4 regions of the Streptomyces sp. NPDC030245 genome follow, and region 4 is predicted to be linked to each of the others. Evidence: riboswitches for the same ligand, from Rfam matches in the RefSeq annotation. Region 4 holds a riboswitch; each other region holds the start of a gene.
The links. Region 4 has a riboswitch for cobalamin ahead of ACZ4Z4_RS36265 (energy-coupling factor ABC transporter permease). Riboswitches for the same ligand answer to the same signal wherever they lie in the genome.

Region 1 (7,676 bases), on a different contig from region 4:
GGCGCTGCTTCTGATCTGCGCGCCTGTGCTGCTGCCTGAGCACCGCAACTCCGTGCCCGAGCGACTCAGTTCCTCACCCGAGCACCGCCCCTCCCCGGCCGGGCGGCTCGACCCGCTCAGCGTGGTGCTGTCGCTGGCCGCGATTCTGCCGGTGGTGCACGGGCTCAAGGAGGTGGCGCGGGACGGCGCCGAGCCGCTTCCGCTGGCGTTCGTCGCCGCCGGGCTCGTCGTCGGCCGGATCTTCGTGGTGCGCCAGCGGCGGCTCGCCGATCCACTGCTCGACCTGCGGCTCTTCGCCGAGCGCGCGTTCAGCGGGGCGCTCGTCGTGTTCCTGCTCGGCATGATCACGCTGCACGCCCTGACCCTGTTCTTCACGCAGTACCTTCAGCTGGTCGAGGGGCTCTCGCCGGTCCGTGCCGGGCTGTGGATGATTCCGTTCGTCGCCGGTACGTTCGCCGGTCTCGGCCTCGCCCCGCGGATCGCGCGCCGCGTGCGGCCGGCCCGGGTCATCGCGGGCGGGCTGCTCGTCGCGAGCGTCGGCTTCGCGCTGATCTCGCGCGTCGACGCGTCGTCGGGGCTCGCCCCGCTCGTCATCGGCAGCACGGTGGTCACGCTCGGCTTCGGGCCGCTGATGGTGCTCGGTACGAACATGATCGTGGGGTCGGCGCCGCCGGAGCGTGCCGGGGCGGCGGCCTCGGTGTCCGAGACCGGTGCCGAACTCGGCTCCGCGCTCGGAGTCGCCGTCCTCGGCAGCGTCGGCACGGCCGTCTACCGGAGCCAACTGGCCGACGCGGACGCCCTCGACGCCGTCCCGCACGAGACCGCCGACGCGGCGCGCGAGGGCCTTGCGGCGGTGCGGGGCGCGGCCGACGGGCTGCCGGACGGGCCGGCGGCCGAGGCGCTGCTCGGCGCCGCCCGCGACGCCTTCGCGACGGGCCTCGGCACGGTCGCTCTGATCAGCGCCGTGCTGCTGGCGGCGCTCGCCGGGCTCACGATGGCGCTGCTGCGGCATGTACGCCCCATTGGGGCGCCGGAGGAGTGAGTGAGGTGATGCCCCCCGGGGGGCGCGGTCCGGGGGCCGGGGCCCGGGGGGCCGGGGCCCGGGGGGCCGGGGCCCGGAGGCCGGGTGCCCCGGGGGGCCGGCCCGAGGTCCGGGGGCCCAGAGACCGGGGCCCGGGCCCGGAGGCCGGGGGCCAGGGGTCGGGGGCCCGGAAGCCAGGGGCCGGGGGCCTGGAAGCCAGGGGCCGAGGGGGCCGAGGGGGCCGGGGGCCGGGGGCCGGGGGCCGGGGGCCGGGGGCCCGGAGGCTAGGGGCCGAGGGCCCGAGGGCCGGGGACCCGGAGGTCGGGGAGCCGGAGGTCGGGGAGCCGGGGGCCAGCCCGAGGTCCGAGGGATCAGAGACCGGGGCCCGGAGGCCGGAGGCCAGGGGCCCGGAGGCCAGGGGCCAGGGGCCAGGGGCCCGGAAGCCAGGGGTCGAGGGCCCGAGGGCCGGGGACCCGGAGGTCGGGGAGCCGGGGGCCAGCCCGAGGTCCGGGGGATCAGAGACCGGGGACCGGGGCCCGGAGGCCGGAGGCTCGGAGGCCGGAGGCCGAGGCCCGGGGACCGGGGTCCGGAGGCCAGGGGTTGGGGGCCCGGAGGCCGGGGCCCGGGGCTCGGAGGCCCGAGGCTCCGTCGCCCTTGGGAGACCGGGACGCATCAGCCCCGGCCCCCCGGGCCCACCTCACCCCCTCAGAAACCGCACCGAAGGCCGAGGCTGACGGCCCCCCTCGCCCCAGTCGTCCTCCCCCTGCGTCACCACCGCCCGCACCCCATAGACCTCGGCGATCAGCTCCTCGGTGATCACCTCGGCCGGGGTGCCCGCCGCGTACGCCGTGCCGTCCTTCAGGATCAGCAGCTGGTCGCAGAACATCGCCGCGAGGTTGAGGTCGTGCAGCGCGATGACGCTGGTGACGGGGAGCTCCGCCACCAGGCCCAGCAGGTCCAGCTGGTGCTGGATGTCCAGGTGGTTGGTGGGCTCGTCGAGGAGGAGTTCGCGGGGTTCCTGGGCCAGGGCGCGGGCGATCTGGACGCGTTGGCGCTCGCCGCCGGAGAGCGTGTGCCACGCCTGCCCCGCGCGCTCGGCGAGCCCGGTGCGCGCCAGCGCCTCGCGCACGGCCCGCTCGTCGTGGGCCGTGGGGGCCGACCACGCGCGGCGGTGCGGGATACGGCCCAGGCGTACGACATCCCGTACGGTCAACTCGACCTGCGTCGAGGCGTGTTGCTCGACCACGGCGATACGGCGCGCCACCTCCCGGCGGCCCGTGTCGGACAGCGCGCGGCCGTCCAGGGTGACCACTCCGGAGGCCGGGGCGAGGACGCCCGCGAGGATGCGCAGAAGTGTGGACTTGCCGGATCCGTTGGGGCCGAGGAGCCCCACCATGGCGCCGCCGGGCGGCGCGAGGCTGACGCCGTCGACGACCAGCCGTCCGCCCGCCTCCCGGGAGACCCGGTCGGCACGGAGGCCCAGCGCGTGCGGGGCCTTCAGGACATCCAGCGCGCCCGGTGCCTCCGGTGCACTCGATGCGTCGGGTGCGTCCGGTGCCTTCGGTGCACTCGATGCGTCGGGTGCGTCCGCCGCAACCGCCTCGTACGTCATGACGCCCTCCGCGTCCGGTACAGCACGGCCACGAACGCCGGTACGCCGATGAGTGAGGTCACCACGCCGACCGGGACCTCCTGGGGTTGCAGGGCCGTGCGGGCCAGCGTGTCCACCCAGACCAGGAAGACCGCGCCGGCGAGCGCGGTGACCGGGAGCAGTCGGGCGTGGCCCGAGCCGACGACCGCGCGGGCCGCGTGCGGCAGGACCAGGCCGACGAAGCCGATGGCGCCCGCCGAGCTGACCAGGGCGGCGGTCAGGAGAGCGGTCGTGCAGAGCAGGACGAGCCGGGTGCGGGCCACCCGGACCCCCAGCGCCGCCGCGGCCTCCGGGCCGAACGCGAACGCGTCGAGCGTACGGGCGTGGCCGAGGCAGATCACCAGCGCCACCGCGAGCACCGCGCCGCACAGCCACACGTCCGTCCAGCCGATCCCGCTGAGCGAGCCGAGGAGCCAGAAGAGGATGCCGCGGGTGGTCTCCGCGTCGCCCGCCATGAGGACGACGAACGACGTGAGCGCGGAGAACAGCTGCATGGCCGCCACGCCGGACAGCACGACCCGGTCCGTCGTGTCGCCCAGCGTGTGGCTCAGGAGCAGGACGAGCGCGAAGGAGCAGAGCGCGCCCGCGAAGGCGCCCGCCGAGACGGACACCGCTCCCCCGCCGACACCGAGGACGACGACCGCGACCGCTCCCGTGGACGCCCCGGACGACACCCCGAGCACGAACGGGTCGGCGAGGGGGTTGCGGAGCAGCGACTGCATGACCGCACCGCAGACCGCGAGGCCCGCGCCGCAGACCGCGGCGAGCAGGGTGCGCGGCATCCGCAGGTTCCAGACGATGCCGTCCCTGATCGGGGTGAGGGGGCTCTCGCCCCAGCCGAGGTGCGCGACGACGGTCGCCCATACGTCCGGCACGGAGATGTCCGCGGGCCCGATGGTGACGGCCACGGAGACGGACAGGACGAGCGCGGCGACCCCGGCCGGCCACAGGAGGCCGACGCGCAGGAGGCCGACCCGCAGGCCATGCCGTCCGACGGGAGCGGTGGGAGCGGTGGGAGCGGTGGGAGCGGCGAGGGCCGTGTCCCCGCCTGGCACTGCCTCCCTCACTTGACGAGCCCGAATTTCCGCAGCCCCGCCGCGACCTGCTCGATGCCGTCGACCGTGCGGATCGTGGGGTTCATGGCCTGGCCGCTGAGGAGGACGTACCGCTTCTTCCTCACGGCGGTGAGGTTCTTCGTCGCCGGGTTCGTCTCCAGGAACTTGATCTTCGCCGCGGCGCTCTCGGCCGACTGCGACTTGCGGGTGAGGTCGCCGATGACGAGGACGTCGGGGTCGCGGTCGGCGACGGTCTCCCAGTTGATCTGGGGCCACTCCTCGCGGGTGTCGTCGAAGACGTTCTTCGCGCCGAGCTCGCGGGTGATGATGCCGGGCGCGCCGCAGCAGCCCGCCATGTAGGGGGCGTCGGAGTTGGCGAACCAGTACAGGAGTGTCACGTCGGAGGCGGCCGCCTCGTCGATGTCCTTCGTGGCCCTCGCGACCCGGCTCTTCAGGTCCGCGACCAGCTGCTCGCCGCGCTGCTCGACGTGGAAGACCTTCGCGAGGTCGCGCACCTCTCCGTAGACGGTGTCCATGGTGAGGGTCTTGACGCGTTTGCCGTCGCCGCTGCCGTTGTTGTCCTTGCCCGCGCAGTCGGTGGGCGAGACATAGACCGGGACGCCGAGTTCGGTGAACTTCGTGCGGTCGGCGACGCCGCCCTTGCCGACCGTGTAGAGGAAGGAGGCGCTGACGAAGTCCGGCTCCTTGGAGAGGACCTTCTCCAGCGCCGGGTAGCGGTCGGCGAGCCGCTCCACCTTCGCGTTCTCCTTCTCCAGGTTCTTCAGGACCGGGTCGGTCCAGGTGCCGGTGCCGACCATGCGGTCGGCGAGGCCGAGGGAGAGGAGGATCTCCGTGGATCCCTGGTCGAGGGAGACGGCCCGCCGGGGCGGCGCGTCGACCTTCGCCTCCTTGCCGCAGGAGGCGACCGTGACGGGGTAGCCCGCGGCGCTCTTGTCAGCCCCGCCTGCCTTGTCTCCCTTGTCCGACGTGCCGCCTCCGCCGCACGCGGTGAGCGCGAAGAGGCCGGCACAGAGCAGGGCTGACAGGGCAGGCAGGGCGGACAGGGTGGATGTACGGGCTGTCGAGGACACGTGATCCCTTGGGTCTCGCGGCTCATACGCGGAGCCTGGCCTGCGTCACGACCTCCGTCGCCCGGTGTGCGAGCGGAGGCGCCAGCAGGTCTTCGGACTCGGGATCGTCCGGACGGGGCGCCTTCCCGGGCGTCCTGGAACGCCCAGTGGCCGTGGCCCCGCCCGTCCCCCTCACCGCTGCGCGTCAGTTCCGGATTCGCACCGGATTCCCTGGCCCAGGTGTGGGTTTGACTGGCTTGCGCAAGTTATCACGCGCCCTCGCGGGGGCGGTCCGTGCCTTGGGCCGGTGCGGGCCTCGGCTCGCCGCGGTAGGTGCCGAAGGACCAGCGGTTGCCCTCGGGGTCCTCGATGCCGAACTCGCGGCTGCCGTACGGCTTGTCCTCGATCTCGCGGGTGATCTTGACGCCGGCCTCGGTGAGGCGGGCGTACAGGGCGTCCACGTGGTCGGTGACGACGTAGGCACCGGCCGTGCCCGGCTTTCCGCAGGCCGCGGCCGCCGACCCGGGGTCGTACGAACCGAGCATGATGCCGCCGCCCTCGGGCCAGTCCAGCTGGGCGTGCGCGACGCGGCCGCCGTCCTCGTAGACGGCGGTGCGCAGGAAGCCGACGGTGCCGACGAGGAAGTCGATCAGCGCGGGGGCGTCCTCGGCCTGGAGCGCCGGCCAGATGGCGGGAGCGGGCGTGGCGTCGGTAGTCGTGTCGGGTGTGGTCTCGGGAGTCGTGTCGGGTGTGGTGTTCATGGCTTCCACTCTTCGCCGTCGCCGTGCGCCCCGGCTTGGATATTCCGGCACTCTTCGGCCAGCCAGCGGGTGGGGCTCGCCTTCGTGTACTGCCGGAAGTCGCGTACGAGGTGGGAGTGGTCGTAGTAGCCGGTCTCGGCGGCGACCCGGGCGAGGTCCGGCGGCCCGCCCGCCGCGACCGCGCGGACGACGGCGGCCTTGGCGTGCTGGAAACGCATCAGGCGCGCGGCCTGTTTGGGGCTCAGCCCGGTCTCGGCGCGGAACAGCGCGGTCAGTCGGCGCTCACTGAGCGCGACGTGCCGGGACAGGCCGCCGAGGGTGCCCGCGCCGCGGTGCCGGGCCAGCCACGCCCAGGCCTCGGCGACCTCCGGCCGTACGGATCCGGCGGCCCGGTCCTCGGCCGCGCGCCGCCGCAGATAGCGGGAGAGCAGGGCGAAGCGGTCCTCCCAGCGGTCCAGCTCGCACAGGCGCTCACGGATGTCCGCCGCCCGGTCGCCGAGGACGTCGGTGCCGCCGACGACGAGCTGCCCTGCCAGTGCGGCGGCGGGCAGACCGAGGAGCGGGCGGGCCGCGAGGGGGTGCACGGCGAGCTGGATGCCCGCCTCGTGCTCGGGCTGTACGACGTACGCGGGGCTCTGGTGCAGGCCGCCCACGACGATGTCGGTGCGGGCCGCGTCCGGGCCCGTGGCCTGGCCGGGGGTGCCGCCGGTGGCGATGGGCCCGTCCAGCGAGAAGATCACGGTCAGATACGGGGACGGGAGGCCCCGGTGCAGGGCCGGCCGCTGTCCCGCGGTGCGGTAGCCGACCGCGGAGACGACCATGCCGTCGAGCCGCGGAACGGTCCTGACGAACTCACGGGAGCCCATGTGTTCCAGTATGCGGGGCGGGGCGCGGCGGGTCGCGCGGTCCCACACCGCTACCCGGCCCTCCCCTCCCCACACCCTCCGCGTCCGGTGACTTCGATCATGGGAAACGGGCGCCCCGGCCCATAGCATTGCGCGCCGCTCCGGACGGGGCCGCGCATCGCTTTCAGGGAACGGCAGGGACGTAGAGACATGGCAGTACGGGCAAAGGGCAAGCTGGCCGTCATCGGTGCCACGGGGGCGCTGGCCGCCGCCGTCCTCGCGGGCGGCGCGCTGTGGCCGACGGGCGAGGCGACCGCCGCCGACACCTCCGTGGCCACCGCCCGTGAGCTGTCGCACTGGCCGAAGCCCGTCGCGAAGAAGCTCGGCAAGGTCATCTCGGAGAACGGGCACAAGGGCGCGTACGCCGTCTTCGACGCGGACAACACGACGTACCGCAATGACCTGGAGGAGTCGCTGCTGCCCTTCCTGGAGATGAAGGGCGTCCTCACCCGCAAGACCATGGACCCGTCGCTGAAGGTCATCCCCTTCAAGGACAAGGCCGGGCACAAGGAGAGCCTGTACAGCTACTACAACCGGCTGTGCGAGGTGGACGACCAGGTCTGCTACCCGTGGGCCGCGCAGATCTTCTCCGGCTTCACGCTGAAGGAGCTCAAGGGGTACGTCGACGAGCTCCTCGCGTACAAGAAGCCGATCCCCGCCGAGTATTACGAGGACGGGAAGCTGACGAAGACCGAGGTGAAGGCGCCGGAGTTCTCGCGCGGCATGCAGCAGCTCTACAGGACGCTGCGGGCGCACGGCATCGAGGTGTACGTGGTCAGCGCGGCCAGCGAGGACCTGGTGCGCATGGTGCTCGCGGACCCGAAGTACGGCTACGGCGTGAAGCCGCAGAACGTCATCGGGGTGTCCATGCAGCTGAAGGACCGTAAGACCGGCGAGGTGACCAGCTCCCGCAAGGAGATCGCCGAGGGCCGCTTCGGCGAGCAGGACCGCGCGAAGCTCGCGGAGCGCGAGCTGACGCCGAACCTGTGGGTGCCGCTGACCTGGTACGAGGGGAAGCCGGCGGCGATCAACACGTACATCGACGAGTGGAAGAAGCCGATCCTCGCCGCCGGTGACACGCCGGTCAGCGACGGGCCGATGCTGTTCCACTCCGCCGACGTGGACCGCGGCGGCGTGCGCGTCTGGGTCAACCGCAAGGACTCGTACATGAAGCAGCTCGACGGGATGAAGGCGAAGAACGCCGAGCGGCAGC
Region 2 (7,676 bases), on a different contig from region 4:
GTCGAGGTTGCGGCCGGGGCGGCCGGTCGCGAGCGCGTGGTAGCCGGGGTCGATGTAGTCGGGCCCGACCTTGTGCGGGGAGACGGCGAGCCCGGCCGCCGCGAAGGCGGCCATCAGGCCCGTCGCGACGGTCGTCTTGCCGCTGCCCGACGACGGCGCCGCGATGACGAGGCGAGCTACCACTCGATGCCCCTCTGGCCCTTCTGGCCCGCGTCCATCGGGTGCTTGACCTTGGACATGTCGGTGACGAGGTCCGCGAAGTCGATCAGCTGCTGCGGGGCGTTGCGGCCGGTGATGACCACGTGCTGCGTGCCGGGGCGGTTCCGCAGCACCTCCACGACCTCGTCCGTGTCGATCCAGCCCCAGTGCATCGGATAGGCGAACTCGTCGAGGACGTACAGCTTGTACGTCTCCTCGGCGAGGTCCCGCTTGACCTGCTCCCAGCCCTCGCGGGCCTTGTCCTCGTTGGTCAACTCGCCCTCGGCGGGGGCGCGCTGGATCCACGACCAGCCCTCGCCCATCTTGTGCCAGGCGACCGTGCCGCCCTCGCCCGAGGCGCCGAGGACCTTCAGCGCGTTCTCCTCGCCGACCTTCCACTTCGCCGACTTCACGAACTGGAAGACGCCGATCGGCCACCCCTGATTCCAGGCGCGCAGCGCGAGCCCGAACGCGGCGGTCGACTTGCCCTTCCCGATGCCCGTGTGGACGAAGACCAGCGGACGGTTGCGGCGCTGACGCGTCGTAAGACCGTCGTCCGGTACGACGCTCGGCTGTCCCTGTGGCATTAAGCGGCCCTCCTGGCAGGCGAGTTCATTCCCTGTACGTCCTTGACGAGGCCGGCGATCGAGTCGGCCCGCAGCTCGTCGAGGGTCACGGCCGTGCCGCCGAGCTCGCCCGCCAGCCGGCCCGCGAGGCCGAGGCGTACGTAGCCCGACTCGCAGTCGACGACGACGGAGGCGACTCCGTCCGCCGCGAACAGCCGGGCCGCGCGGTCCGCGCGGGCCACCGGCTCCACACCGCCCGTCGCCCGCCCGTCCGTCACCACGACCACCAGCGGCCGCCGCGCGGCGTCCCGCAGCCGCTCCACGCGCAGCACGTCGTGCGCCTTCAGCAGCCCCGCGGCCAGCGGTGTGCGGCCGCCGGTCGGCAGCGTTTCGAGCCGGGCCGCGGCCGCGTCCACCGACGACGTCGGCGGCAGCGCCACCTCGGCGTCCTTGCCGCGGAACGTCACGAGCCCCACCTTGTCGCGCCGCTGATAGGCGTCCAGGAGGAGGGAGAGCACGGCACCCTTCACGGCGCTCATGCGCTGCCGCGCCGCCATCGACCCGGAGGCGTCCACGACGAACAGCACGAGGTTGCCCTCGCGGCCCTCACGGGTGGCCTGCCGCAGGTCGTCACGGCGTACGACGAGCCCGGCACCGGAGCGCCCGCGCGCCTTCTGGTGCGGGGCCGCCGCCTGCACGGTCGCCGCCAGGTGCAGCTTGGTCAGGGCTCCTCGGGGGCGCCGCGAACCCGTCGTACGACCGTGTTCGGTCCGCGCCCGCGAGCGCCGGCCCGCCGCGCCCTCGCCGATGCCGGGCACGCTCAGCATCTTCGTGCGGAACGGCTCGGCGGCGCGTACGGGCTGCTGCTCGGCGGAGGCGCCGCCCGGGGCCGGGGCGGGCTCCTGCGGGGCCGGGGCCTCGTCGGTGTCCGGGCCCTGGCCCTGGGACGGCAGGTCGGGGGAGTCCGGGCCGTCCGCGGGCGGCTGCCCGCCGCCCGGACCGCCCCCGCCGGGACCGTCGCCGTCCGGGTCGTCGTCACCCTCGGGCGGCTCGGGCTCCTCGGAAGCCTCGGAGGCCTCGTCTTGGCGGGCCTCCTCCAGCGTCTCGTCGAGCTTGTCCTCGTCGAGGCCCGGCGCGTCGAAGGGGTTGCGGCGCCTGCGGTGCGGCAGCGCGAGCAGCGCGGCCTGCCGCACGTCCTCGCTCTGCACGTCGGTGCGGCCCGCCCAGGCGGCAAGCGCCGTCGCCGTGCGCGCCATCACGATGTCCGCGCGCATCCCGTCGACCTCGAACGCCGCGCAGGTCGCCGCGATCTGCCGCAGCGCCGCGTCGCCAAGGACCACCTGGGGGAGCAGCGCGCGGGCCGCCACGACGCGGTCGCGCAGCGCGGCCTCGTCCTCGGCGAAGCGGGCGGCGAAAGCCTCGGCGTCGTCGTCGTAGGCGAGCCGCCGCCGTACGACCTCGACGCGCTGGTCGGTCTCCCGGGACGCGGCCACCTCGACGGTGAGACCGAACCGGTCGAGCAACTGCGGCCGCAGCTCGCCCTCTTCGGGGTTCATCGTGCCGACGAGCAGGAACCGCGCGGCGTGCCGCACGGATACGCCCTCACGCTCGACGTACGAGGCGCCCATCGCGGCCGCGTCGAGCAGGAGGTCGACCAGGTGGTCGTGGAGGAGGTTGACCTCGTCGACGTAGAGGATGCCGCGGTGGGCGTCGGCGAGCAGTCCGGGCTCGAAGGCCTTCACGCCCTCCGCGAGCGCCCGCTCGATGTCGAGGGCGCCGACGAGCCGGTCCTCGGACGCGCCGACGGGCAGCTCGACCATGCGTGCGGGGCGCGCGGTGGCGCCGCCCGCGTCGTGCGGGCCGTCGGGGCAGTTCGGGTCGGGCGCGGCCGGGTCGCACGAGAAGCGGCACCCGGCGACGACCGGCACCTCCGGGAGCAGCGCGGAGAGCGCGCGCACGGCGGTGGACTTGGCGGTGCCCTTCTCTCCCCGCACGAGTACGCCGCCGACGGCGGGCGACACGGCGTTCAGCAACAGCGCGAGCCGCAGGTCGTCCTGGCCGACGAGGGCGGTGAACGGATACGGGGTGGTCACAGAGCCTCCTTGATGCGGTGGTGCGTGGCGGTGCTCATGCCGGTCATCGCGCGGGCGCTCGTGCCGGCCTTTGCGCGGGCGCTCACGACGGCGCACCCGGCGCGATGAACGGCAGGCCCTCCGGTGGGCCGTTCTCGATCAGCCGCCACAGCGCGTCCGTGTCCGCGTGTTCTTCGATCAGGTCGCCCAGCAGGTCGAGCTGCTCCTCCCGCAGCGCGCCGAAGCTGGTGTCGGGGGCGGGCACGAAGCGGCGGCCCGCCGCACGGGCGACCTCGGTGAGAAACCGGCGGCGGAACGCGTCGCTCTCCAGCGACCCGTGCCAGTGCGTGCCCCACACCTCGCCGACCCGGCAGCCGTCCAGGAAGGGCTCCCCGCCCGCCACCTCGGCGACGCCGTGGTGGATCTCGTACCCCTCGACCGGTTCCCCGAGCGCCTCGCCCACCGGCCTGGCGAGGGTCTTCTCGCGGGCGAACCGCACCCGCACCGGCAGCAGCCCGAGCCCGTCCACGGACCCGGCCCGCGACTCCACCTCGTCCTCGATGTGCTCGCCGAGGACCTGGAAGCCGCCGCAGATGCCGAGCACGGGCCGCCCCTCGGCCGCCCGGCGCGCGAGGGCGTCCGCGAGACCGCGCTCCCGCAGCCAGGCCAGCGCCTTCACGGTCCCGCGCGTGCCCGGTACGACCACGAGGTCCGCGTCGACGAGCTCCTCCGCCCGGTCCACGAACCGCACGACGACGCCCGGCTCGGCGGCCAGCGCGTCGACATCCGTGAAGTTGGACATCAGCGGCACCGCGCAGACGGCGACCCGCAGCACGTCCTCGCCGACCGGCGGCGCCACCACGGACTCCCGGACGGCGCCGCGCAGGGAGACCCGCAGGCCGTCCTCCTCGTCGATGCCGAGCCCGTGCTGGAACGGCAGCACGCCGTACGTGCGCCGCCCGGTGAGCCCGAGCAGCATGTCGAGCCCCGGTTCGAGGAGGGAGACGTCCCCGCGGAACTTGTTGACCAGGTATCCGGCCACCAGCTCCTGGTCGGCCGCGCTCAGGAGCGCCGTCGTACCGAAGAACGACGCGAACACCCCGCCGCGGTCGATGTCACCGACCACCAGGACGGGGAAGCGGGCGGCGCGCGCGATGCCCATGTTCACGATGTCGGTGCGCCGCAGATTGATCTCGGCGGGACTGCCCGCGCCCTCACAGATCACGGCGTCATAGCTGCCCCGCAGCTCGTCGAGGCATCCCTTGACGGTGTCGAACAGCGCCTCCTGGCGCCCCCCGTGGTAGCCGCGCGCGCTCATCTCGCCCACCGGCCTGCCCATGAGGACGACCTGGCTCGACCGGTCGCCGCCGGGCTTGAGCAGCACGGGGTTCATCAGCGCGCTCGGCTCGACGCGGGCGGCCTGCGCCTGCATGGCCTGCGCGCGCCCGATCTCGGCGCCCTCGCGGGTGACGAAGGAGTTGAGGGACATGTTCTGCGCCTTGAACGGCGCGACGGACACGCCCTTGCGGGTCAGCCACCGGCAGATGCCGGCGGTGACGACGCTCTTCCCGGCGTCCGAGGTGGTCCCGGCGACGAGCAACCCGCCACTCATGCGTTTCTCCCTGACGTAGCCGACCACGACCCTGCCGACCGTGACCGTGCCGACCGCGACCGTGCCGACCCCAGTGCCCCGCGGGCGGCGACCGCGACGCCGAGAGCCAGCCAGCTCACGCGCCGCGAGAGCCGCACGGCCCGCTCGATGTCCGTCACCCGCACCTCCCGCCCCGCCGCGTTCAGGACGGGCCGGTGCTCGACCCGTCCCGCGTACGAGAGGGTCCCCCCGAGCCGCACCCCCAACGCCCCCGCGAAGGCGGCCTCGACGGGCCCCGCGTTGGGGCTCGGGTGCTTCGCGGCGTCGGCGCGCCACGCCCCGACCGCGCCCGAGGGCGACTCCCCGGCCAGCGCGGCGAGCGCGGCGGTGAGCCGCGCCCCCGGCCACCCGAAGACGTCGTCGAGGCGGGCGGAGGCCCACCCGTAGCGCCGGTACCGCGGTGACTTGTGGCCGACCATCGCGTCCAGCGTGTTCACGGCGCGGAAGGCGACGAGCCCCGGCACCCCGCCGAAGGCGCCCCACACGAGCGCCCCCACCACCGCGTCGGACGTGTTCTCGGCGACGGACTCCACGACGGCCCGCGCGATGCCGTCGGCGTCGAGTGCCTGCGGGTCACGCCCGCACAGATGCGGCAGCCGCTCCCGCGCGACCTCGATGTCGCCGGCCTCCAGCGCCCCGCCGACGGCCCGCGCCTCCCGGCCGAGTGAGGTGCCGCCGACGACGGACCAGGTCGCGGCGGCGGTCAGCGCCACCGAGCCGGCGCGTGACCGGCGTACGAGACGGGAGGCGAGGGCGGCGGCGCCCGCCGCGCCCCCCGCGCACACCACGGCGTGCAGCGCGCCCCACCCGCGGTGGTCGCGCCACAGCTTCCGCTCGACGGCGCCCGCGGCACGTCCGAACGCGGCGACCGGATGGCCTCGGCGCGGATCGCCGAGCAGCAGGTCACCGAGGAGTCCGGCGGCGGCGCCGTACGCGAAGTCGCGATCGGCACTCATGGGCTCAGCCCGTCGCTGCGCTGAGGAGGGAGTTCGTACGCAGGGAAGGAACCGGCAACGGGCGGCCGCGCATGGCGATATGTCCTCACTCAGGGTGTCCGCGCCCTGGTTCGACGTGATCGGCGGCGAGAGTTCCTGGCTTCCGGGGGAGCGTCTTCCCCCCGGTGACAGTGGCGGGACCGCGCCGGATTCGCACCGGCTTCCTCTTCTGCCGCCGTAGTTGGCCCCGGCAGTCCACCACGCCCCGCGAACGCCCGTCAACTCGCCGTTGACCTGCGGCGGGAGAGTGTGCGGAGCCCCACACACGCCGGTGGGGCGCGAGACGTACTCACACGTCCCGCGCCCCACCGTCGAACGCTGCCGTCAGGCGACGATCAGATAGATCCCGTACGCCACGGCCGCCGCGCACAGCGCGAAGCAGGCGTACGCGCCGGTGCGCGCCATGGTCGCGGAACCGCCGCCCGAGGCGGCCGCCGCCTCCTGCTTGGAGAGGCCGACGATGCCGAGGGTGAACAGGCCCACCAGGGCCACCGTCACCGCGAGGCTGACTCCGAAGACGGAGCCGAGGGCTGCCCAGTCGATGCTCATGGTGATCTGTCCTTATACCGTCGCGGGCCGGGCGGGGTCCGCCAGGGCGCCGGTCGTGGTGGTGGTCGGGGCTCCGACGGTGGCCTTGACGGGCTCGTCCGGTCCGGTGGCGGCGGCCAGCGCGCCCGTGGTGGGCGGGGTGACGGCGGCGATCGCGGTGGTCACGACGCCCGCGGGCTCGGCACCGGTGGTGCCGTCGTGGCGGATCTCGTCGTCGGTGACGTTGGTGTGGTCGATGGCGTTGCGCCGCGAGAGCACCCAGATGACGGCCGAGCCGGCGATCAGGAGCGCTGCGGTGACCGCGACGCCCCAGGGGCCCTGCTTGGTGAGGAGCTCGGCGCCCGCGCCGACCAGACCGGCGGCCGGCAGGGTCAGGCCCCAGGCGACGAACATCCGGGTCGCGGTCGACCAGCGGACCACGCCGCCCTTGCGGCCGAGGCCCGCGCCCATCACGGCGCCGGAGCAGGACTGGGTGGTGGAGAGCGAGAAGCCCAGGTGCGAGGAGGCCAGGATGACCGTCGCGGCGCTGGTCTGGGCGGCGAAGCCCTGCTGGGGCTGGAGGTCGGTGAGGCCCTTGCCCATGGTGCGGATGATGCGCCAGCCGCCGAGGTACGTGCCGAGGGCGATGGCCACACCGGCCGAGACGATGACCCACATCGGGGGGTTCGCGCCGGGGTTCAGGACGCCGCCGGTGACCAGGGCGAGCGTGATGATGCCCATGGTCTTCTGCGCGTCGTTCGTGCCGTGGGCCAGCGAGACCAGGCCCGCGGAGGCGATCTGGCCCGCGCGGTAGCCCTTGGCGGTGGCCTTGGTGTCGGTGTTGCGGCCGATCCGGTACGTCAGGCGCGTGGCCAGCGCCGCGGCGATGCCCGCCACGAGCGGCGCGGCGAGCGCCGGGATCAGGATCTTGGTGACGACGGTGCCGCCGTCGATCGACGACCAGCCCATCGACATGACCGCGGCGCCGATGAGGCCGCCGAAGAGGGCGTGGGAGGAACTGGAGGGCAGGCCCACCAGCCAGGTCAGGAGGTTCCAGAGGATCGCGCCGACGAGCGCGGCGAAGATGACCTCTGTCTTGAGGCCGTCCTCGTTGACGATCCCGCCTGAGATCGTCTTGGCGACTTCGACGGAGAGGAAGGCTCCGACGAGGTTGAGCACGGCGGACATGGCCACCGCCGTCTTGGGCTTGAGAGCGCCGGTCGAGATGGTCGTCGCCATCGCGTTGGCAGTGTCGTGGAAACCGTTCGTGAAATCGAACACGAGAGCGGTGACGATCACGATCCCGAGGAGAAGCGTGATGTGTTCCATTTACCCAGGCTTCTGTTGGACGTCAGTGGCATGTGGAACGTAGGCAACCTGGGTGAACGGAAAGTGAACTGAGCCGGGCGGTGCGGTGACCCGAAGTGGAGTGCCGTCGCTCCGAATGGACCAGGTGTACGAAGACGATCGTACGGATCAGGGGCGGGAAGCCTGCAAATCGGGCGGAATACTGTGCTCCGCCATCCGGCGGGCACCCTTCGCGCGCCCTGCCGCCACCGGCGCGGCGACCCGCCGAAGAGATACTGATCACGCCGGACCCCCAGAAACCGGAACCGCCCGGCTGGCAGGATCGCCGCATGACTGAGCAGCGGCACGACGAGGGCCG
Region 3 (7,676 bases), on a different contig from region 4:
CGGCTTCTACGGAACCTGGCCGGACGCGCCGGACACCGTGGAACTGCGCGCCGCGGAGCTGACGGATCCGATCGTCCTGAAACCCTTCGGCGACGAGGACGACAAGGCGAGGTGCTGCAAGGACGGAACGGTCACGGTGGACCTGCCGGGCCCCGACGGCTTCGGCGGTCTGCGCCCGAAGAGCATCGACGTGACGCTCGTGACGAAGAGCGGAGTCAAGGTGACGAAGCAGGCGGCGTTCACGCTCGACTGGAGCGGCATCCAGGAGTCGCCCTCGGCCTCTTCCGCGTCACCCTCCTCCGCGTCACCGATGTCCGCCTCACCGACGTCCGCGTCGCCCGCGTCCTCCTCGCCCGCGTCCGACTCACCGTCCCGATGAGTGAGCCTCCGGAACCGCCACCGCCACCGTCACCCGAACCAGAACCAGAACCAGAACCAGAACCGGAACCGCCCGCCGACCCCGACCCAGCGCCCCACCCCGCCCCCGCCCCGGACCCGGTCCCAGATCCGGCCCCGTCCCCTCCCCCGCCCCCCTCCGAACCCGCCATCGGCTGGTTGGAGCTCGTCGGCGCCATCGGCTCCCTCGTCACCCTCCTGACCGCGGTCCTCTTCTACTTCGGCTGGGCGAGCACCGACGCCGAGACCAAGGCCCTCGGCCTGCGTGACACCGTCTTCCACTTCTCCACCAGCGACTACCTGTTGCGCAGCGTCGGAGCCCTCTACCTGCCCGCCTGGTTCGCGGCGGGCATCGCGCTCGGCGCGCTCGGACTGCTCCGCTGGGCGGCGGGCGCACCGGAACGGCTCGACCGCGCCGTGCGCGTGCTGCGGTTCGCGTGGGCGGTGCCCCTCGTCCTCGTACCGCTGTATCCGCTCAACCCCTGGCTGTTCGACCTGCTGCTGCCGCTCACCGCGATCGGCGGCTTCGCGCTCAACGCGTACGCCCGTACCCGTGACCGCCGGGACCTGCGGCTCTGGGGGCTCACTCTCTTCGTCTGCGTCCTGTCGCTGTTCTGGGCCGTGTCGACGTACGCGGCGATCGCGGGGCGCGGCCGGGCGGAGCTGACCGTGCGGACCCTGCGCAGCGACGACTTCCCCGCCGTCGTCGTCTTCAGCGAGAAGGATCTGATGATCCGCGGCGGCGGCAGCTGCTTCCGTCGCGTCACCGGCAAGGGCAGCCAGTACGCGTACGAGTACGGCGGGCTGCGGCTGTTCCACGTCTCCGGGGACCGCGTCTTCCTGGTCCCCCGCTACTGGACGCCCGAGGACGGCACCCTCTACGTCCTCAAGGAGGGCGCGGGACAACGCGTCGACCTGCTCAGCGGGACCGGCCGCCGGGCACGGGAGTGTCAGGGCTAGCCGATCGACGGGGCGCCGCGTGGCGCCGCCGCGTGGCGCAGCTCACCTTTCGGATCCGGCCATGTCCCGGCCGGCCGGTGGGCGCCGTCGTAAGGTGATCAGTGCAGCTGGTTCGCCCCGTCCGCCAGGCGGGAGCGTCGCAAGAGGGAACCCGGTGGGAATCCGGGACTGCCCCGCAGCGGTGAGCGGGAACGACCGCCGTCACACGCACTGGGACCGCAAGACCGGTCCTGGGAAGCGACGGCCAGTAGGCGTCCTCCCCGGAGGATGTGCCCGCGAGTCCGAAGACCTGCCCGCTGTCCGCGCGCGAACCGTTTCGGGCGCGGATATCCCGGTGACCTCGAGGGCGGGTCGGCGCACACATCGGACGGACGGCCGCGCCACCCGCGCGATCCCTCTCCCGTCCGGTCGTTCGCCCCTTCGCGCTCTCGTCCCGTCCCCGGGATCTCAGGGATTCATCTCGCGAAGGAGATCTCCGTGACCACCAAGCCCGCAGCCGCGGCAGCACGGGCCACCGTGTACGGCTACCCCCGCCAGGGCCAGGGCCGCGAACTGAAGAAGGCCGTCGAGGGCTACTGGAAGGGCCGCGTCACCGCCGACGCCCTCCGTACCGCCGCCGCCGAACTCCGCCGCGCGAACTGGCGGGAACTCGCCGACGCCGGCATCGGCGAAGTCCCGACCGGCGACTTCTCGTACTACGACCACGTCCTGGACACCACCGTCATGGTCGGCGCCGTCCCCGAACGGCACCGCGCCGCGGTCGAGAAGGACACGCTCGACGGCTACTTCGCGATGGCGCGCGGCACGCAGGACGTGGCGCCGCTGGAGATGACGAAGTGGTTCGACACCAACTACCACTACCTGGTACCGGAGCTGGGTCCGGGCACGGTGTTCGGCGCCGACTCCACCAAGCAGGTCACCGAGTTCAACGAGGCCCGGGGGCTGGGACTTTCGGCGCGGCCCGTCCTCGTCGGCCCCGTCACCTACCTGCTGCTGGCCAAGCCGGCGCCGGGAGTGCCCGCCGACTTCGAACCGCTGACCCTCCTCGACCGCCTCCTGCCGGTGTACGCCGAGGTCCTCGCGGACCTGCGCGCGGCGGGCGCCGAATGGGTGCAGCTCGACGAGCCCGCCCTCGTCCAGGACCGCACGCCGGCCGAACTGAACGCGGCCGAGCGCGCCTACCGCGACCTGGGCGCCCTCACCGACCGCCCCAAGCTGCTCGTCGCCACGTACTTCGACCGGCTCGGCGACGCCCTGCCGGTGCTCGCCAAGGCCCCGGTCGACGGCCTCGCCCTCGACTTCACCGGGGCGGCCGCCGCCAATCTCGACGGGCTCGCGGCCGTGGGCGGCCTGCCCGGCAAGCGCCTCGTCGCCGGTGTCGTCGACGGCCGCAACATCTGGGTCAACGACCTGGAGCACTCCCTGGCCACGCTCGGCACCCTGCTCGGGCTCGCCGACCGGGTCGACGTGGCCGCCTCCTGTTCGCTCCTCCACGTCCCCGTCGACACCGCCCTTGAACGCGACATCGAGCCGCAGATCCTGCGCTGGCTGGCCTTCGCCCGCCAGAAGACCACCGAGATCGTGACCCTCGCCAGGGGCCTGGCCCGGGGTACGCACACGATCTCCACCCAACTCGCCGCGAACCGCGCCGACCTGGCGTCGCGAGCGGGCTCCCCCATCACCCACGACCCGGCCGTCCGCGCCCGCACCGAAGCCGTCACCGACGCCGACGCACGGCGCTCCCAGCCGTACGCGGAGCGGGCGGCGGCCCAGCGCGCCGCCCTCCGCCTCCCGCTCCTGCCGACGACGACCATCGGCTCCTTCCCGCAGACCGGTGAACTGCGGGCCGCCCGCGCCGATCTGCGGGCCGGCCGGATCGACGGCTCCAAGTACGAGGAGCGCATCAGGGCCGAGATCCAGGAGGTCGTCTCCTTCCAGGAGAAGGCGGGCATCGACGTCCTGGTGCACGGTGAGCCCGAGCGCAACGACATGGTGCAGTACTTCGCCGAACAGCTCACCGGCTACCTCGCCACGCAGCACGGCTGGGTCCAGTCGTACGGCACCCGCTATGTGCGTCCGCCGATCCTCGCGGGCGACATCTCGCGGCCCGAGCCGATGACGGTGCGCTGGACGACGTACGCCCAGTCCCTGACCGGCCGTCCCGTCAAAGGGATGCTCACCGGGCCCGTCACCATGCTCGCCTGGTCCTTCGTCCGCGACGACCAGCCGCTCGGCGACACCGCCCGCCAGGTGGCGCTCGCCCTGCGCGACGAGGTGAACGACCTGGAGGCGGCCGGGACCTCCGTCATCCAGGTCGACGAGCCCGCGCTGCGCGAGACGCTGCCGCTGCGCGCCGCCGACCACCCCGCCTACCTGGCCTGGGCCACGGAGGCGTTCCGCCTCACCACCGGCGGGGTGCGCCCGGACACGCAGATCCACACGCACATGTGCTACGCCGAGTTCGGGGACGTCGTCCAGGCGATCGACGACCTCGACGCCGACGTCATCAGCCTGGAGGCGGCCCGTTCCCACATGCAGGTCGCGCGTGAACTCGCCGCCCACGGATATCCGCGCGAGGCGGGCCCCGGCGTGTACGACATCCACTCCCCGCGCGTGCCGAGCGCCGAGGAGGCGGCGGCGCTGCTCCGCAAGGGACTCGACGCCATCCCGGCCGAACGGCTCTGGGTCAACCCCGACTGCGGTCTGAAGACGCGCGGCTGGCCCGAGACCAGGTCCTCGCTGGAGAACCTGGTCGCGGCGGCCAGGACGGTCCGTGCGGAGCTGACCGGCTCCTGACGGCCTGACGCGGTGTGACGGACCCGGGCGGGAGCGGCGTGCTCCCGCCCGGCAGGACACGTCCGCGCAGGTGTGTTTCTTCGCGCTCGGTGGCGCGTTGCGTTGTGCGAGGATGCGTTCAGTCGGAGAGCACTCCTCGCCTCACCTCCAAGGCCGGACGCCATGAGACAAATTCCCTCACTCCTGTTCGTCCTGTACGTGGCCTGCGCCGTGTGCAAAGCACGCGTCGCGCACCTGGAGTTCACCCCTCCCCACATGGATCCCGTGAGCATGCCGCGCTGGACCGCGTTGAGCCGCGCCGCCTACGCCGCGTCGAGAAGCCCCTCGCTCTGGTGGTTCACCGTGGAGAGCGAGGCGTACACGAACGGCACCGGGGAGAACGTCACCGCCGACGACGCGAGCCGCTACCGCGACGCCTTCCGCTACCCGCGCACCTTCGCCCGCGTCCACACGGCGGGGCTCAAGGGGGACGCGGGCTTCTGCGCGGGATGCGACGTCCCCTACTGCGCCCGGCACTGGCATCTGCAAGAGGCGGACGGCGGCGAAAGGGCTCTGTGTCCGCTGGGCCACCGGCGCTGACGGCTAGTTCACCGTCAGCTGGTTCACCGTCAGCTCGGCGATCCCGGGGTGCTTCTTCGCGTCCGCGTCGCCGCGCACCGTCACCCGGACGTACCGCGCGAGTCGCGTGGTGTCGGCCTCCGCGCGGTGCCAGTGCCGGCCGTCGAGGGAGAGCTCGACGGTGTGGGCGACGGGTTCGGTTTCGGTCCAGGTCGGGGTGACCTCGCCGACGCGGACGGGTTTGGCGAGGTCCGTCGTCAGCCGGCCGCGTGCGCCGTCCGGGACCCAGGCCGTGGCCGAGTTCCCGTCGACGGCGGCTCCCGCGTACATGCCGGGCTGCTCGGACGAGGCCTCGGCGGTGGTGCAGCGGGCCGCGTTGGTGGTGGGTGTCAGGTCGGGGCGGCGGGTCTTGAGGACGGCCGGGGCGCCCTTGCTGACGATCTGCTCGCCCTGCGGGGTGTCGAGCGTCATCGGCTCACCGCCCGTGAGGCGCACGGTGGTGCGGTGGGCGCCGAGCTCGATGTCGTACGTACGTCCCTGCCAGGTCAGTCCGCGCAGGGTGACGCCGCGGTCGAACTGCGGAGGGAGCATCGGGTCGAGGTGGAGGCGGTTCTCCCGCATCCGCAGGCCGGTCAGGCCGTTGGTGAAGGTCTGGAGGAAACCGCCCTTGCCGGTGAGGAAGTCGTGCGCGGGCGAGCCCGACAGCGGGTCCTCCGCGCCCGCCTTGTCGCCGCGGGCCTCCGAGAACTGGGCGAACGGGCCGCGCACGAACGGCCTGATGGAACGCTCCAGATAGGTGTACGTGGAGCAGCCCGGCTCACCGATCCCGGCGGCGTCGACGGCGTGCACCGAGTCCGTCATGGCGGGGCCGTCCGGGTCGGTGCGCTGCGCGTAGTAGTCGAGGGTGGCGGCCGCCGACCCCTCGGGCATCCGCCACTCCAGCGGGTACATCAGGAGGACCGTGTCGGCCTGCTTGATGGTGCCGCCGTCGTAGCCGTCGTACTGCTGGAAGACCTTGCGGCGCTCGTCGTACGGGATCCGGATGCGGTCGGCGACGGTCTTCCACTCGGCGGGTGCCCGCTTGCCGAGCAGTTCGGCGGCGCGGGTGGCGTGGCGCAGGGCGGTCACGGCACCCGCGTTGGTGAAGACCGCGTCATCGACGCCGTTGCTGTACTCGTCGGGCCCCGCGGTGTCCTTGATGGAGTAGCTGCCGTCCGTGTTGCGGCTGACGCGGCCCGCCCAGAACTCGGCGATGCCCTTCATCACCGGCCAGCCGCGCTCGCGCAGCCAGCGGGTGTCCTTGGTGGCCAGGTAGTACTGCCAGGTGGCCAGGGAGATGTCGGACTGGAGGTGGATCTGGGTGCGGCAGTGCGGCGGGTCGACGCTGTGGCACTCCTTGGCGAGGTCACCGGAACTGCCGCTGTTCCAGGGGTAGAAGAGCCCTTGGTAGCCGAGTTCGCGGGCGTTCTCGCGAGCCTTCGCGCGGGTCCGGTAGCGGTAGTCGACGACGGACCTGGCGAGTTCGGGGCGGGTGGCGAGCAGGGCGGGGTACATCCATGTCTCGGCGTCCCAGAAAACGAGGCCCGCGTAGTTGTCGCTGGTCAGGCCTGCCGGAGCGATGCTGTTGGCGGCACCCTCGCGGGTGTTGGAGAGCAGCCCGTACTGCGCGGACCGCACCCATGCCTGCATGTCGCGCCGCCCGCGCACCTCGATGTCGGCGCGCCAGAGCCGCGACCAGGCGGCGGTGTGGGAGCGGAGCAGCGTCCGCCAGCCGCGGTCGGCGGCGCGCCGCGAGGTGGCGGTGGCGTCCCGGCGCGGCGCGCGTGAGGTGAGGGACGTGTCGACGCCCACGTACTTGGTGAAGTCGTACGACTGCCCGCGCCGGACCGGCAGGGCCAGCGCCTGACGTGCTGTCAGCCTTTGCGCTGGTGACGCCTTTCGCGCCCTGGCCCCGTGCAGACCGCGTCCGGCGCGGAGGGTGGAGGCGACGGCGCCGTCGACCTTCGTGCCGTCCGTGCGGAAGGTGACGTCCATGGTCGGTGCGGTCCGGCGCCCGCCACGGTGCTCGGCGGTGCGGTCGCCGCCGCCGGTCTGCTGGATGCGCCGTGCGCCGCGCCCGTCCAGCATGTCGGTGACGGTCGCCTCGCCGCTCCAGTGCGGGGTCATGCGCATGCGTACGGCGCCCACGTGCGGGTCGGCGCGGTCGGCGAGCACCTCGTACACGAGGTCGGTGCGGCGCCCGTCCGTGGCGGTCCACGTCAGCGAGGTGCGGACGAGACCGCAGTCGAGGTGGAGCGACTGGCGATAGTCGGAAATGCGTCCGGACGGCGTCGAAGAGTTGAAGGTGTCGGCGCGGGCCCCGCCGGTGCTGAGGGTCAGCGCGGTCCAGGTGGGCAGCGCGGCGACGGCCTGTCGGTCCTCGGCGGTCTTCTTGTTGTGGGCGTACAGGCCGGACACGAAGGAGCCGTCGTAGCGCGGGGTGAACAGCGGCCAGCCGGTCTTGGCCTCGCTGTCCGTGTAACCGGACCCGTTCGGCGGCACGCGTTGCCCCAGATAGCCGTTGCCGACGAAGGCGTGGTGGGAGTCCGACGCGTCGGCGCGGGTGGTGGAGGTGAGCGTCCAGCCGTCACGGGTTCCGCCCCCGGCCCGGTCGACGTCACCCTTCCGGCAGTCCGGGGCCGCGGCGTTGTCGCCGCTCCGTACCGGCTGGGAGGCGGCCGGCGGCACCGAGGCGACGAGGGCTCCGGCCAGCAGCACCGCGGTCAGTCGGGCGGCACGCGGCAGCGCACCGGGGGAGTACGTCATTGTTCTCCGTCACTCTGGTTCACCTGCGAGGTCCAGGGACCATAAATTTTCTGAACAAGTGACGTCAATAGATGAGCGTTATCGGTCAAGTGTCGAAGACATGAGGTCGTACGTACTGGGTGTGTCGGGTCGGCAGGGTCGGGGGGCGCCCGGGTCAGCGC
Region 4 (7,676 bases):
CCTGCTGGAGAAGCGCTTCCCCGACGCCAGCGCCGACGGTGCGAGCGCCCGAGTCGTCATCCGCGCCCCCGAGGGCGAGAAGATCGACTCCGCCAAGCCCAAGGCCGAGGTCGAGAAGATGGTCGCGGCCATCGGCAAGGGCCCGCAGGTCGGCTCTGTCGACGACCCGTTCAAGGCCAAGACCGTCAGCAAGGACGGCTCCACCGCCTACGCGTCGGTCACCTACAAGGTGCCCGCCACCGAGCTGACCGACGAGGCCAGGGACGCGCTGACCAAGGCCACCGACCAGACCCGCGACGCGGGCCTGACGGTCGAGACCGGCGGTGACGCCGTCATGGCCGAGCAGGAGATGGGCGGCAGCGCCGAACTCATCGGCATCGCGATCTCCGCGGTCGTCCTGATCCTCACCTTCGGTTCGCTGGTCGCCGCGGGCATGCCGCTGCTGACCGCGATCATCGGCGTGGGCATCGGCATCTCCGGCATCGCGGCGCTCGGCAGCACGCTGGACCTCTCCGCCACGACCTCCACGCTCGCGATGATGATCGGCCTCGCCGTCGGCATCGACTACGCCCTCTTCATCGTCTCCCGCTACCGCGCGGAGATAGCCGAGGGCCGCGAACCGGAGGAAGCCGCGGGCCGGGCCACCGGAACCGCCGGATCCGCCGTCGTGTTCGCCGGCCTCACCGTCGTCGTCGCCCTCTCGGGCCTCGCGATCGTCAACATCCCGATCCTCACCAAGATGGGCCTGGCCGCGGCGGCCACCGTCGTGATCGCCGTCCTCATCGCGCTCACCATGATCCCCGCGCTGCTCGGCTTCGCCGGCCGCAAGGTGCTGCGCCGCAAGGACCGCAAGAAGTCCGCGAGCGAGCTCCAGGACCCGAACGCCAAGCCGAAGCTCGGCACCCGCTGGGCGCGCTTCGTCCTGCGCCACCCGCTCTCCGTGCTCCTCGTCGCCGTCATCGGCCTCGGTGCCGTGGCCGTCCCGGCCGCCAGCCTGGAGCTCGGCCTGCCCGACGAGGGCTCGTCCGCGCCGGACACCACCCAGCGCAAGGCGTACGACATGCTGTCGGAGTCCTTCGGCGCCGGCTTCAACGGCCCGCTGATGGTCACCGTCAGCAAGGACGCCGACGTGGCGGGGGCCGCCAAGACCGTCGGCGACTCGATCGCCAAGATCGACGGCGTCGCCGCGGTGACGCCCGCCCAGCCCAACAAGGCCGGCGACACCGCGATCATGAACGTCGTCCCGGAGACCGGGCCGAGCGACCACGAGACCGAGGAACTGGTCAAGTCGATCCGCTCGACCGCCGACGGCATCGGCTCCGACACCGGCTCCGAGATCCTGGTCACCGGCCAGACCGCGATGACCATCGACTTCTCGCAGACCCTGGACGACGCGCTCCTGCCCTACCTCGGTCTCGTCGTCGGCCTGGCGTTCCTGCTCCTGATGCTGGTCTTCCGCTCGATCCTGGTCCCGCTCAAGGCGGCGCTCGGCTTCCTCCTCTCGGTGGCCGCCGCGCTCGGCGCCGTCGTCGCGGTCTTCCAGTGGGGCTGGCTCGCGGACGTCGTGGGCGTCGACCAGCCGGGCCCGATCATGAGCATGATGCCGATCTTCATGATCGGTGTGGTCTTCGGCCTGGCGATGGACTACGAGGTCTTCCTCGTGACGCGGATGCGCGAGGCGTACGTCCACGGGGCGCGCCCGGGCGAGTCGGTCGTCACCGGCTTCACCCACGGCGGACGGGTCGTGGCCGCGGCCGCGGTCATCATGATCAGCGTCTTCTCCGGCTTCATCATGGAGAACGACGACATGATCAAGATGATGGGCTTCGGTCTGGCCGTCGCCGTCCTCTTCGACGCCTTCGTCGTCCGCATGGCGATCGTGCCCGCCGTCCTCGCCCTGCTCGGCAAGTCCGCCTGGTGGCTGCCGCGCTGGCTGGACAAGGCGCTGCCGAACGTGGACGTGGAGGGCGAGAAGCTCCACAAGAACCTCGGCGACACCGGTTCGCCGGACGCCGAGGCGGACCGGGAGCTCGCACCCGTGGGCCGCTGACACACCGCCGTTCGGCACGGGCGGGCCGGCCGGGACGCCCCCACTGACCAGTGGGGAACGTCCCGGCCGGCCCGCCCGGTTCTTTTTCCCGGGCGCCCGCCGCCGGGGCCCGCTCCGATTGCCCCGACTGCCGCAACCGACAGCGCGCACCGGGTCGGCCGGCAACGCATCAACGCCCCCCGAAATATCGGGTGGGAGCCGCGGGTCTCGCCTGCCATGATGCCGATCATGAGCAGCGATCTGCGGCGCAGGTACGCCGCGTACCGATGGACCCCCGCGACGGACGGCGCATCGGGCGCCGAGGTGCACCACCTCACCGGGGCGGGCGCGGACGCACCCGAGTTGTACGTGAAGACCACCCCGGTCACGTCCGACGGCCCGCCCTCCGACCTGGCGGACGAGGCCGACCGCCTCGCCTGGCTGGCCGGCCGGGGCATCCCCGTGCCGCGCATCGTCGAGCGAGGCGCCGACGACCGCGTGACGTGGCTGGTGACCGAGGCCGTGCCCGGCAGGCCGGCCGCCGACGAGTGGCCACAGGAGCAGCGCTTCGCGGTCGCCGAGTCGCTCGCCGACCTCGCAGCGGCCCTGCACCGACTGCCCCTGGACGACTGCCCGTTCGACCGCACCCTGCCGGTCACCATGGAGCAGGCCGCACGCCACGTGGCCGACGGCCTCGTGGAGCTGGACGACCTCGACGAGGAACGCGCCGGATGGACCGGGCAGCGCCTCCTCGACGAGCTGCGCCGCACCCGCCCGGCGGCGGAGGACCCGGTCGTCACCCACGGCGACCTCACCCCGGAGAACGTCCTGCTCGACCCCGACACCTGCCGCGTCACCGGAGTCATCGACGTCGTCCGGCTCGGCAGGGCGGACCGGCACACCGACCTCGCCGTCCTGCTGCGGGAGTTGGCCCACGAGGAGGACCCGTGGTTCGGACCCGGGTACGCCGAACGGTTCCTGCGGCGGTACGAGGAGCGGGCGGCGGTCACGGCCGACAAGGAGAAGCTGGACTTCTACCGGCTGCTCGACGAATTCTTCTGACGCCTCCCGGGGGCCCGTAGGGGGCGCGGGCGGGCCGGTCAGCCCGTGCCCGCGTCGAGGAGTACGTGTCCGGCCGGTGTGAGCGTGTGCCGGACGCTCTTGCCGTCGCGGGTCTGTGCGGTGAGTCCGGCGCGGCGCAGGACGCTTGCGTGTTCACTGGCGCTCGCGAGGGCGATACGGGCGTGCGAGGCGAGCTGGCCCGTGGTGCAGGCCGGGTGGTCGCCGATGACGCGCAGCACGGTCGCGCGCGTGCGGCCCAGGAGCGCGGTCAGGGCGGGCGGGACGGCGGAGCCGGTCAGTGCTTCGGCGGTGAACACGGCGGGCACCGCGCCCGGCCGGTCGTCGTGCAGGGGATAGGTGATCCACGGCTGGGGCTCGGCGGTGTCGTCCAGAGCGGGATAGTGCGAGCCGAACAGGGTGGGGATCAGGAGGAGCCCGCGCCCGCCGAGACGGACGTCGGCGTCGCGCCCGGAAGCCATGGTCAGGTGCAGGACGGGCGGACGCCAGGCGATGTAGCGGGGGTTGAGCCCGCTCAGGAGACGCTCGACGCCGTGCCCGGCCAGCTGCTGGAGCCTGCGGGTGCGGTCGACCTGGGCGAGCCTGTCGATGCGTGACCAGTAGGGCGCGATGAAGTGCCGATGGGCATGGGCGACCGTGTCCGCCAACTCGCCGACCAGGGACGGGTCGTCGCCGAGCGCGCGGACATCGGACGAGAGGCCCGGGGGGCGGCCGGTGGCCCACTGCCGCAGATCCTTCCGGACCCGGTCGGCAGGTGTCCCGCGCAGCCGGTCGACCAGGTCGTCCGGGTGCCCCTCACCGCTCAGGTCCAGGAAGTCCACCGCCGCGCCGGTGGCGGGGATCAACTCGCACAAGGTCCGCATCCGGGGCACCAGGTGCCGGGTCGCCCGTCCGCGCCAGGCGTCGAACCGGACCGGATGGGAGCGTTCCTGCACCAACCGGACGGCGATCTCCAGTTCGAGCAAGGGTCGTGGCGCCGAGGCCAGTCGGGTGCGGGCCAGGTCCTCGGCGGTGAAGTGGATGCGCAGCGTCACCCGGGCGATCCTCCTCGCGGCCTTCGTTTCGGGCCAGTCCGAAACGAGTCGATCAATGGCGGCCGGCGGCCAACACTGGCAGGGCCGGGAGAACGCACCAGCATCCCGGCTCACGGGGGGAGGGGGCGGCGCCGCCGGACACCTCGCTGCCGGCGGCGCCGACACCCGCCCCCGTTCTGCCACAGCTCCACTCCGACGAAGGGAAATTCCGTGCGTCACATGAACAAGGCCGCCCTGCTCGTGTCCGCGACGGCGCTGACCACCGCGCTCGCGGCGACGCCCGCGGTGGCCGACACGCACCGGACCAGCACTCCGAAGGCCACCGCGTCCTCCGGCACGAGCGAGGCTGCCGCCAAGACCGCCGCCAAGGCTACGGACGAGTTCGGCGCGATGTCGTGGATCTATGTGGGCACCTACCGCACCCTGTCCGCGTGCCAGGCCGACGGCCGGAACTCCATCTACTCCGAGTGGGCCTGCAAGAAGAACCCCAGCAGCGGCAAGTGGCAGCTGTGGGTGAACGACGAGTCGTGATCGACTGCCGGAGGCGCTGAGCCTCTGAGCAGGGGCGTACGCGGTGGTGGTGCGTGTCGAGGCGTGCCACCGCCGCGGCCGCCGCGCGAGTTGTCAGGCAGATCTTTGCGCACTAGTGTCACCACGCCTTGGTGCTCGGGAAATCCGGTGTGATGCCGGTGCGGCCCTCGCCACTGTGATCGGGAAGTCCGGCTCCAGCCCTCGCGGCAGCCACTGGGTGCACACGCACCCGGGAAGGCGGAGTCCGGTCGGTACGACCCGTCAGCCAGGAGACCGGCCAAGGCGCGTTGTCCATCCACGAGGTGCTGGAGAGGGTCTGCTGAGCCATGCACATAGCCGAGGGTTTCCTCCCGCCGGCGCACGCGATCGCCTGGGGCGTAGCGTCCGCGCCGTTCGTCGTCCACGGAGTCCGCTCCCTGACCCGTGAAGTCAAGGAGCACCCGGAGAGCACGCTGCTCCTCGGTGCCTCCGGGGCCTTCACGTTTGTCCTATCCGCATTGAAGATCCCGTCGGTGACGGGGAGTTGCTCGCACCCGACGGGGACCGGGCTCGGGGCGATCCTGTTCCGGCCACCGATCATGACGGTGCTCGGCACCATCACCCTGCTCTTCCAGGCGCTGCTGCTCGCCCACGGCGGGCTCACCACCCTGGGCGCCAACGTGTTCTCCATGGCGATCATCGGCCCTTGGGCGGGATACGCGGTCTACCGGCTCCTCAGGCGGTACGACGTGCCGCTCATGGTCACCGTGTTCTTCGGGGCGTTCGTCGCCGACCTGACCACGTACTGCGTCACCAGCGTCCAGTTGGCCCTGGCGTTCCCCGACCCCGGCAGCGGTTTCCTGGGCGCCCTGGGCAAGTTCGGCGGCATCTTCGCCGTCACCCAGATCCCCCTGGCGGTCAGCGAGGGCCTGCTCACCGTCCTGGTGATGCGCCTGCTCGTGCAGTCCAGCAAGGGCGAGCTCACGCGTCTCGGCGTACTGCTCCAGGGCAAGCGGAGCGCCACGACACCCGAGACGCCCGAGACAGCCAAGACGCCCGAGACAGCCGAGACGTCCGAGACGCAGACGGGGGCCAGTGCCTGATGAGCCGGAACGCGAAGATCAACACACTGCTGCTCCTCATCGTCGCCGCGCTCGCGGTACTGCCCCTGGCGCTCGGTCTCGGCGACGACGAGGAAGAGCCGTTCGCCGGCGCCGACGCCCAGGCCGAGACGGCGATCACCGAGCTCGAACCGGACTACGAACCGTGGTTCTCGCCGCTGTACGAACCCCCGTCCGGGGAGGTCGAGTCCGCGCTGTTCGCCCTCCAGGCGGCCATCGGCGCGGGCGTCCTCGCCTACTACTTCGGGCTGCGCAAGGGCCGCCGCCAGGGCGCGGAACAGGCGCGGGCGGAAGCGGAAGCCGTGCGGTCCGAGGCGGCGGGCGGTTCCGACGAGCCGGTCGACGCGGGCAGCCCCCGGTCCGGGACCGAGCGGGCCTGACCCGGCGTGCTGCCCATCGACGCGGCGGCGCACAGCAGTCGCTGGCGCCGCCGGCACCCCGTGGACAAGGCCGTGCTCGGTCTCGGCCTCACCGTCCTGGCCATCTCGCTGCCGCCCTGGCCGGGCGCCGTCCTGGTGCTGGTCACGGCGCTCGCGCTGCTGCTCGGCCCGGCGGGCGTGCCGCCCGGCAAGCTGTGGCGGGCCTACCGCGTGCCGCTCGGCTTCTGCGTGACCGGCGCCCTGACCCTGCTCGTCCAGGTCGGCGGCCCCGACGGGTTCGTGGCGTTCGCGGACGGCGGCCCGGCGCGCGCGGGCGGACTGCTCCTGCGGACCTCCGCGGCCTCGCTCGGCGTGCTCCTGTTCGCCTTCACCACCCCCATGTCGGACCTGCTGCCCCGCCTGGTGAAGGCGGGGGTGCCCGCGCCGGTCGTGGACGTGGCACTCGTCACGTACCGCATGAGCTTCCTGCTCCTGGACTCCATGGGCCGGATCAGACAGGCGCAGGCCGCCCGGCTCGGCCACACCACCCGCGCCGCCACCTGGCGTTCCCTCGCCGGTCTCGGCGCCACCGCGTTCGTGCGCGCCTTCGACCGGGCGAGCCGGCTACAGGCCGGGCTCGCCGGGCGCGGCTACGACGGCACCCTGCGCGTCCTCGTGCCCGAGGCCCGGATCTCCCGGCCCTTCCTCGCCGCGGGCGCGGCACTCCTCGTGGGCCTGGTGGCCCTGACCCTCGTCCTGGAAAGGTTCCTTCGATGAGCACCACGGGTGCCACGAGCGCCGCGCGGGCCCTGAGCGAGCCCGTGGTCGCTCTCCGCGCGGTGTCCTACGCGTACGAGGACGGGCCCACCGTCCTCAGCGGCCTCGACTTCGACGTCGTCGAGGGCCGCGCCCTCGCCCTGCTCGGACGCAACGGCAGCGGCAAGACCACCCTGATGCGACTGCTCAGCGGCGGCCTCCGGCCCGGCTCCGGCGAGCTGACGGTCGAGGGAGTCCCCGTGGCGTACCACCGCAAGGGCCTCACCCGGCTCCGCACGACCGTGCAGCTGGTCGTGCAGGACCCGGACGACCAGCTGTTCGCCGCCTCGGTCGAACAGGACGTCTCCTTCGGCCCCTTGAACCTCGGCCTGCCCGACGCCGAGGTCCGGGCGAGGGTCGCCGAGGCGCTCGCCGCCCTCGACATCACCGCGCTCGCCGACCGGCCCACCCACCTGCTCTCCTACGGCCAGCGGAAGCGGACCGCCATCGCCGGAGCCGTGGCGATGCGCCCCCGCGTGCTCATCCTCGACGAGCCGACCGCGGGGCTCGACCCCGACGGCCAGGAGCGGCTCCTGGCCACCCTGCGGCGGCTGCGGGACGCCGGGACGACCGTGGTCATGGCGACCCACGACGTCGACCTGGCCCTGCGCTGGGCCGACGACGCGGCGCTGCTCACCCCCTCCGGGGTGCGGACGGGGCCGGTGGCGGAGACGCTGGCCCGGCGGGACCTCCTGGCCGCGGCCGGGCTGCACCTGCCGTGGGGCAT

Region 1: it holds a riboswitch for cobalamin, as region 4 does, so the genes downstream of both, ACZ4Z4_RS00255 (ABC transporter substrate-binding protein) here and ACZ4Z4_RS36265 (energy-coupling factor ABC transporter permease) in region 4, are expected to answer to the same signal.
Region 2: it holds a riboswitch for cobalamin, as region 4 does, so the genes downstream of both, ACZ4Z4_RS17735 (cobalamin biosynthesis protein) here and ACZ4Z4_RS36265 (energy-coupling factor ABC transporter permease) in region 4, are expected to answer to the same signal.
Region 3: it holds a riboswitch for cobalamin, as region 4 does, so the genes downstream of both, metE (5-methyltetrahydropteroyltriglutamate--homocysteine S-methyltransferase) here and ACZ4Z4_RS36265 (energy-coupling factor ABC transporter permease) in region 4, are expected to answer to the same signal.

What each region holds. Positions count from the first base shown of each region.
Region 1 covers NZ_JBVICF010000001.1:52,450-60,125, forward strand. The annotation lists gene ACZ4Z4_RS00240 (MFS transporter) at 1-1,042, shown strand, start outside; gene ACZ4Z4_RS00245 (ABC transporter ATP-binding protein) at 1,719-2,633, opposite strand; gene ACZ4Z4_RS00250 (FecCD family ABC transporter permease) at 2,630-3,727, opposite strand; gene ACZ4Z4_RS00255 (ABC transporter substrate-binding protein) at 3,736-4,818, opposite strand; cobalamin riboswitch at 4,885-5,069, opposite strand; gene ACZ4Z4_RS00260 (VOC family protein) at 5,067-5,558, opposite strand; gene ACZ4Z4_RS00265 (AraC family transcriptional regulator) at 5,555-6,424, opposite strand; gene ACZ4Z4_RS00270 (HAD family hydrolase) at 6,614-7,676, shown strand, end outside.
Region 2 covers NZ_JBVICF010000006.1:60,585-68,260, reverse strand. The annotation lists gene ACZ4Z4_RS17755 (cobyrinate a,c-diamide synthase) at 1-183, opposite strand, end outside; gene cobO (cob(I)yrinic acid a,c-diamide adenosyltransferase) at 177-785, opposite strand; gene ACZ4Z4_RS17745 (putative cobaltochelatase) at 785-2,857, opposite strand; gene ACZ4Z4_RS17740 (cobyric acid synthase) at 2,940-4,448, opposite strand; gene ACZ4Z4_RS17735 (cobalamin biosynthesis protein) at 4,445-5,443, opposite strand; cobalamin riboswitch at 5,551-5,697, opposite strand; gene ACZ4Z4_RS17730 (hypothetical protein) at 5,807-6,031, opposite strand; gene ACZ4Z4_RS17725 (inorganic phosphate transporter) at 6,044-7,339, opposite strand; gene ACZ4Z4_RS17720 (class II aldolase/adducin family protein) at 7,648-7,676, shown strand, end outside.
Region 3 covers NZ_JBVICF010000002.1:336,456-344,131, forward strand. The annotation lists gene ACZ4Z4_RS06200 (hypothetical protein) at 1-379, shown strand, start outside; gene ACZ4Z4_RS06205 (hypothetical protein) at 556-1,356, shown strand; cobalamin riboswitch at 1,448-1,667, shown strand; gene metE (5-methyltetrahydropteroyltriglutamate--homocysteine S-methyltransferase) at 1,834-4,152, shown strand; gene ACZ4Z4_RS06215 (hypothetical protein) at 4,315-4,731, shown strand; gene ACZ4Z4_RS06220 (glycosyl hydrolase family 65 domain-containing protein) at 4,735-7,515, opposite strand; gene ACZ4Z4_RS06225 (NAD(P)/FAD-dependent oxidoreductase) at 7,670-7,676, opposite strand, start outside.
Region 4 covers NZ_JBVICF010000018.1:67,127-74,802, forward strand. The annotation lists gene ACZ4Z4_RS36245 (MMPL family transporter) at 1-2,050, shown strand, start outside; gene ACZ4Z4_RS36250 (APH(3') family aminoglycoside O-phosphotransferase) at 2,276-3,091, shown strand; gene ACZ4Z4_RS36255 (ArsR/SmtB family transcription factor) at 3,130-4,143, opposite strand; gene ACZ4Z4_RS36260 (hypothetical protein) at 4,363-4,674, shown strand; cobalamin riboswitch at 4,787-4,970, shown strand; gene ACZ4Z4_RS36265 (energy-coupling factor ABC transporter permease) at 5,001-5,756, shown strand; gene ACZ4Z4_RS36270 (energy-coupling factor ABC transporter substrate-binding protein) at 5,756-6,154, shown strand; gene cbiQ (cobalt ECF transporter T component CbiQ) at 6,161-6,910, shown strand; gene ACZ4Z4_RS36280 (energy-coupling factor ABC transporter ATP-binding protein) at 6,907-7,676, shown strand, end outside.